3 regions of the Nostoc sp. UHCC 0252 genome follow, and region 1 is predicted to be linked to each of the others. Evidence: riboswitches for the same ligand, from Rfam matches in the RefSeq annotation. Region 1 holds a riboswitch; each other region holds the start of a gene.
The links. A riboswitch is a leader RNA that binds a small molecule or an ion and turns the genes downstream of it on or off. The one in region 1 is predicted to bind cobalamin.
Positions count from the first base shown of each region.

Region 2: it holds a riboswitch for cobalamin, as region 1 does, so the genes downstream of both, cobG (precorrin-3B synthase) here and VB732_RS08470 (energy-coupling factor ABC transporter permease) in region 1, are expected to answer to the same signal.
Region 3: it holds a riboswitch for cobalamin, as region 1 does, so the genes downstream of both, VB732_RS28660 (DUF1636 family protein) here and VB732_RS08470 (energy-coupling factor ABC transporter permease) in region 1, are expected to answer to the same signal.

Region 1 covers NZ_JAYGHE010000009.1:82,620-84,888, forward strand. Annotated here, with positions in the region: gene VB732_RS08460 (PDGLE domain-containing protein) at 1-93, opposite strand, end outside; gene cbiM (cobalt transporter CbiM) at 125-874, opposite strand; cobalamin riboswitch at 1,178-1,318, shown strand; gene VB732_RS08470 (energy-coupling factor ABC transporter permease) at 1,344-2,120, shown strand; gene VB732_RS08475 (energy-coupling factor ABC transporter substrate-binding protein) at 2,107-2,269, shown strand, end outside.
Region 2 covers NZ_JAYGHE010000042.1:17,703-19,971, reverse strand. Annotated here, with positions in the region: gene VB732_RS21540 (FAD-binding domain-containing protein) at 1-78, shown strand, start outside; gene VB732_RS21535 (hypothetical protein) at 82-540, shown strand; cobalamin riboswitch at 645-783, shown strand; gene cobG (precorrin-3B synthase) at 833-2,269, shown strand, end outside.
Region 3 covers NZ_JAYGHE010000073.1:5,303-7,571, forward strand. Annotated here, with positions in the region: gene VB732_RS28655 (cobalt-precorrin-6A reductase) at 19-756, opposite strand; gene VB732_RS28660 (DUF1636 family protein) at 759-1,175, opposite strand; cobalamin riboswitch at 1,197-1,361, opposite strand; tRNA gene VB732_RS28665 (tRNA-Val) at 1,647-1,720, shown strand.

The DNA of each region.
Region 1 (2,269 bases):
TAGTGGCGAAAGGAAAATTGCAATCAACAGGGCAATACCTAAGCCAGCGATAACAAAAGCTTGGTTGCGCGATCGCGAAAGGTTGCTACTCATAAGTATTAAATCCTGATTCAACACACACCTTTTAATAACGAGAGACGGGACGAGACACAGGTGATTTTATCTTACGAGGTGGATCGTAAAATAAATCAGGTCGAGTCCGCCAAATAAAGCTGAGTGCTACGACGGTGATCAGCGCTTCGCCAATGCCAATTACAATATGCCAAGAAGCCATCGCTGTCAAACCTACCATCAGAGGAACTGTTCCAGACACAGCTAGTTGTAAGGCACACACAACTGAAGCTACCATTACACTTGTCCAAGCAGCGATCGCCGCACCAATTGTCATACCCCGCAAGGTATCGCGCCCAGTAGCAAATCTGACTGTGCGATAGAGATAGTAACCACCAAAAGTCCCAATTAATCCCATATTAAAGATGTTGGCTCCTAAAACGGTCAGTCCACCATCTTGAAACAGAACAGCTTGCACGATGAACACTGCAACCATAACTAGCGAGCCAGCCCAGGGGCCTAATAAAGCTCCAGCTAGTGTTCCGCCTAAAAGGTGTCCAGAAGTGCCTCCTGGAATCGGGAAATTGATCATTTGCGCTGCGAAGATAAATGCTGCACAAACTCCCATTAAAGGTACAGCCCGTTCTTGGTATTCTGCCTGCGATCGCTTAGTCGCTACTGTAATTAGACTTAGGGCAATTATCCAGGTGATCAGGATAACGGGTAAGTTCAAAAAGCCATCTGGAATGTGTAGAGCTAGCGGCTGTATTACCCAGTACAGCCAGCCGAAGGACGAAGTACCCATAAATGGTATTGTTTCCATATTCTCAGAAGTGTCCTTTGCAGCCAGATTGTATTTAAACGTTTAGTTGTCTAGTAGACCACGTATTCTCTAAAAACTTCAATCCAGTGGGGGGGCATATTAAACCAATTCGCAATGGGCTTCGCCCCGCTACGCTAACGCAATTTCCGATTTGCAATTACGTTTTGTGACGGGGATTTGAATTAGGCATCAAAACGTGTTGCCCCTATTAGGCAGGGACTTAAACCCCCAAATTTTGTTAAATACAATCAATTTAGGTTGATAGGATTATTTTGTTCGCGGTCTTGATGCTTGAGCAATAGTGATATAGTTACTCCAATCGGTTCTGATGGGGAGCAGCCATTGGACGCAAGGGGGAAAGTCCGGTGTGAATCCGGCGCTGTCCCGCAACTGTGAGCCAAAATTAGGTGAGTCAGGATGCCCGCCGATGGGAACCAATTCGTTAACATAAATCTGCGAGGTACAGGTTATGAAAAGAAAAAAACAGGCGTTAGTTAGTCTAACCCTGATGGGAGTTATTAGTTTTTACTTGGTAGTTGGTTTCCCCAAACCCGCTTATGCTATGCACATTATGGAAGGTTTTTTACCAGTGCAGTGGGCGGTTTTTTGGTGGATTGTGGCATTACCATTTTTTTTATTAGGATTGCGTAGTCTGACTCGCATTACCCAAGCTAACCCGGAACTAAAACTACTACTGGGATTGGCTGGTGCTTTCACTTTTGTACTGTCAGCGTTGAAGATTCCTTCTGTCACAGGTAGCTGTTCTCATCCTACAGGGACGGGGTTAGGTGCGGTGCTGTTTGGCCCTCTCACCATGACGGTTTTAGGTAGCTTGGTATTGTTATTTCAAGCTTTGTTATTGGCGCATGGCGGCTTGACGACGCTGGGCGCAAATGCTTTTTCGATGGCGATCGCTGGCCCATTTGCAGCTTACTGGATATATAATCTGACAATTAAGCTGAGTGGTAAACAAAAAATCGCCATATTTTTAGCAACTGCGATCGCAGATTTACTAACCTACGTTATAACTTCTATTCAACTCGCCCTAGCTTTCCCTGCCCCCGTTGGTGGATTTATCGCTTCATTTACCAAGTTCGCCGGAATTTTTGCTATAACTCAAGTTCCCTTAGCAATTAGTGAAGGATTACTAACTGTGTTGGTATGGAACTGGCTGCAATCTTATAATCCTCAAGAATTGGAACTGTTGCAATTAATCAAGCGAGGAAATGGTAATGAGTCAATCTAAAAAAGGGTTGAGTAACTGGCTGTTGGTAGTAGCTGTATTAGCTTTAGCAGTTGCACCATTGATATTTGTGCGGAGTGGGGAATTTGGCGGTTCTGATGATCAAGCCAAAAAAGCAATTACTGAAATACAACCCGGATATCAACCCTGGT
Region 2 (2,269 bases), on a different contig from region 1:
CGACTTTTTCCCAAAGGGGAATTTAGCAAACAAGCTAATAGCCAAAGTTGGCAACGTGGAAAAAAAGGTAAAAAGTGAAAAATGAATAAACCAATTGTTTGGGTACATGGAGACTGCCTCAGTCCAAATAATCCCGCATTAGAACAATACCCTGATGCGCCAGCTATCTGGGTTTGGGACGAGGCTTTGATAGAAGAATGGCAACTGAGTCTCAAACGCATCGCTTTTATCTACGAATGTTTGCTGGAGTTACCCGTTGTTATCCGTCGTGGCGATGTGGGACAAGAAATTTTAACTTTTGCTCAAGAACATGATGCAAATTTAGTTGTCACAGCCAACAGTCCCAGCCCCCGATTTGATGATATCTGCAATCAAATAGAAGGTTCGATAGCAGTGGAAGTACTAGAAGTAGAACCATTTTTTGAGTATGACGGCTATATTGACCTCAAGCGGTTCTCGCGCTATTGGAAAGTCGCTCAAAATTATGTTTTTCGTTCAAATCTGCCCCTCTCTGACTCAGAAAAAGACAGTTTCGTGTAGTAAAACCAGGGAGAAGTCTTTTTATTAAATCTAATTAGGCGATTACTACATGAGCCATCGAATTCACGCTTTTGGGCGTGGATAGGTTGATTCAAAATATGAAGCATTAAATATTCTGACTGCGTTCTCGTGCTAAATTACTAAAGCTTGGAGTTGGGAAACTCCGGTGAAATTCCGGGACTGTGCCGCAGCTGTGATGGGATCACCCAAGTCAGAATGCCAACTCTCAAGATGTCAGAGAAGACACACTCACCTTATACTCCCTGCGTTGCACGGGGAAGGAGTTCCAAGTTTGCTTTCAGGATTTGCCACTTGTCCTGGCTTGTTTTATGCTACACCCGCCGCCGATGGTATATTATCTCGCATTAGAATACCAGGTGGAATTATTAGTAGTCAGCAGTGCCGTGCGATCGCAGATATAGCAGAACAGCACGGTGGCGGCTATGTAGATGTGACTAATCGAGCTAACCTACAAGTCCGCGAAATCCGCACGGGGATAAATGCTGAGGTTCTGAAACATCTACAGGATATGGGACTAGGTTCTCGTAATCCTGTTGTAGACCACATCCGTAATATTATGACCAGCCCAACTGCTGGTATCGACCCGCTAGAATTAATCGACACTCGCCCTTTTTTCCAAAGTTGGGATGATTATATTGCTACACATCCGGCGCTTTCTGGATTGTCGGCAAAATTTAGCGTTTGCTTTGATGGTGGTGAGATAATTCGGGTGTGCGATCGCTTGAATGATATCCTATTTGCTGCTGCCTTAGTTGACGGTAATGTTTATTTCCGCCTTTATCTGAGTGTCGGCGCAAAGGGGCAACCGCCTAGCGATATGGGAATTTTGTTATCACCAGAGCAATGTTTGCCCGTCTTGGCAGCTTTGGCGGATGTCTATCTAGCTCATAGTAATACTACAAGTAAGCGTCGGCTACGTCTCTTAGAGTTATTGAATACTTTAGGTTGTGAAAATTATCTTCAGGAAGTTGAGCAGCGTCTACCTTTTTCTCTTTTATGCAGTGACCTAACCCCCCAACCCCCTTCCCTAATAGGGAAGGGTGAGAAATTCTCCCCTCTCCTTGTAGGAGAGGGACTGGGGGAGCGGTCAGATGCGAAGTATCAGCATATTGGCATCCATCCCCAACGTCAGCAAGGCTTATTTTACATTGGTGTCGTCTTACCCCTTGGACGATTGGAGAGTAACCAGATACGTGGTTTAGCAGATTTAGCAACGAAATACGGTAGCGGCACTCTTCGATTAACCCCTTGGCAAAATCTGTTGCTAACAGATATTCCTCAGCAATGGGTTGGCGATGTCCTGCAAGAAATTGCTTTCTTAGGATTGGATTCCTCAGCAACTAATATCAAGAGTGCATTAGTTGCCTGTTCTGGAAAAAAGGGTTGCGCCTCTTCTGCCACGGACACCAAAAGTCATGCATTAGCATTAGCAGAGTATCTTGAAACTCGCGTTATTCTCAATTGCCCTGTTAATATCCACTTCACTGGCTGCGAAAAATCCTGCGCCCAGCATACCAAGAGTGATATTACTCTGCTCGGTGTCAGCATTGAGGCTGACAATGAAACTGTGGAGGGCTATCACATTTATGTTGGTGACAGCAAGCAGAAATTCGGACGTGAAATATATCAATATGTAACTTTTGCCGAACTACCTGCATTAATAGAGCGGATGCTAGATGTATATAAAATTGAACGCCTAAATTCTGAT
Region 3 (2,269 bases), on a different contig from region 1:
TAAATTTATTTATCGAGATTATTTTTTTACTTTTAGCCACTTTAAAACACCATCAACATCAGTAACCTGTTCGCCTGGCGGTGTGGCTGGACGATTTATCATGACAACCTTCACACCCAGTTCTCGCGCCGCCATAATTTTGGGTTTTGTCGCATCGCCACCGCTATTTTTACTCACGATGGTATCAATATTATGATGAATCAGGATTTGCCTTTCATTATTGAAGGTAAAAGGCCCGCGATCGCACAAAATCCTTCCTGGCGGTACTAAAGCATCATCAGTAGGGGGATCAATCATCCGCATCAGAAACCAAATTTTCTCGCAGTGGGCAAAAGCGGCGAGTTCTTGTCTGCCAACTGTCAAAAATACTCGCTGTGCCTGATTTTGTAGAGATGCGGCGGCAGCTTCAACACTATCGACTTCAATCCAGCGATCGCCACTTTCTTTTTCCCAAGGCGGACGTATTAACATTAAACGAGGTATTCCGACTTCAGTTGCAGCATCTGCCGCATTAAAGGAAATTTGACTAGCAAAAGGATGGGTTGCATCAATTAACAAGTCGATTTGCATTTGACGCAGATAGCTAGCCAATCCAGCCACACCACCGAAGCATCCAACCCGTAAATCGCCTAACGGAATTGAGGGTTCACGGGTGCGACCGGCTAGAGACGTGATTGCTTCTAACCCTTGAATAGTCGACAGTTTCGCAGCTAATTTTGCGGCATCTCCCGTACCACCCAAAATCAAAACGCGCATCATTAAGATAAAGGTGGAATTTTTGCTAAAATGCCCTTTTTCAAGGCTTCTGGACGCTCTGACCAAGGCAGTAAACCATCTGCTTTGACATAGTATTGACTAGCGCACTCTAGTACCGCAGATGCACTACCGTCAACGGCTAAATCACCAAATAAATATGTTAATTTGCCTTTAGCAGCAAAAGCAACTACACAAGAACGATTACAAGCACTCATGCATTCAACTTCTTTAATTGGAAATTCATCTCGTAAATCCCAATCTTGTGCAAGCTGCTGAAGTTGGTTTAAAAGTTTTTGACCACCGCTTTCACCTAAGCGTTTTCCCTCATGCCAAACGCTAGCGCAAGTTTTGCAAACAAATAAAGTATGGTCAGCAACACCCAAAGGATTCGTTGGGGAAATATTTACAGTAGTAGTCATCTGTACCTCGCAGATATGTGGAACTGGTAAATCTATTTCGGCGGGCATCCTGACTTACTCAATTTGAAATTTTAGATTACATCTCAAATTAGTTTACAGTTGCGGGACAGCGCCGGATTTGCACCGAACTTTCCCCGTTACCTCTGGTAGCTGCTCCCCACCAGAACCGAATAACCTTATCGATCATACACTAGGGTCATCTAAATAAAAGGATATTACCAAGAGTAAGGAGCAAATATCGTAACTTTGCCTAGCTCCACAAGTCAGATTACTGCGATATTGCATCATTCTTTAGAAGGCGAAATGAATTGCTTTTCTGAACCAAAATCCAGGCTTTGACTTTTAATCAATTGCGCTAAACCCGGTTTTTGCCACAGATACGAGGTGTCACATAATAAAGTTTGCTAGATTTAGGTTTTTTTCTTGCTCGATCCAAGAAGTATATGCTAACGTTAATATTCGTGTGGTTAAGGACGTATAGCTCAGTTGGTTAGAGCGCTACGTTGACATCGTAGAGGTCACTGGTTCGAATCCAGTTACGTCCATTTTAGATAATGTCCTTACCAGTACTGGCTACGATGTCAACGTAGCGCTCTAACCAACTTGTTTTCTCTCAGTTTTCTCTCAATCAATACTATTTTATCCTTAAAACAATGAAATAGGGGTAACTAGCTGATTTGAGAGAAGCTTATCATTTACCCATATTTTTATAACTTTTCGTTATCAATTGATAAAAATATTCTTGATTAGCTTATATATGCCTACCAGATTAGGGATTGAGCCATATTCGCCTATAGCACCTCTATTTTCAGTCCCATGTAGAATGCAAGCTTAAGTCTTATGTCGCTTGTTATAGCTAATTGTAGAGCTAGGTATTAAAGCTTAAATGCTATCAAAGCTAATCATTCAACAATAGAAACGTAAGAAACAATCATTCCCCAGTTTTATCGTTAGCAAGTACATAAATACTCATACTCACGCCATATTCGCCTGTACTCTCTCTGTCTTTAGTTTCATACCAATTAGCCAATTAAACCTCAAATTATCGATTACAGAGGCATATATTGGTGTTTTGCAGATAATCATGTCAAAGC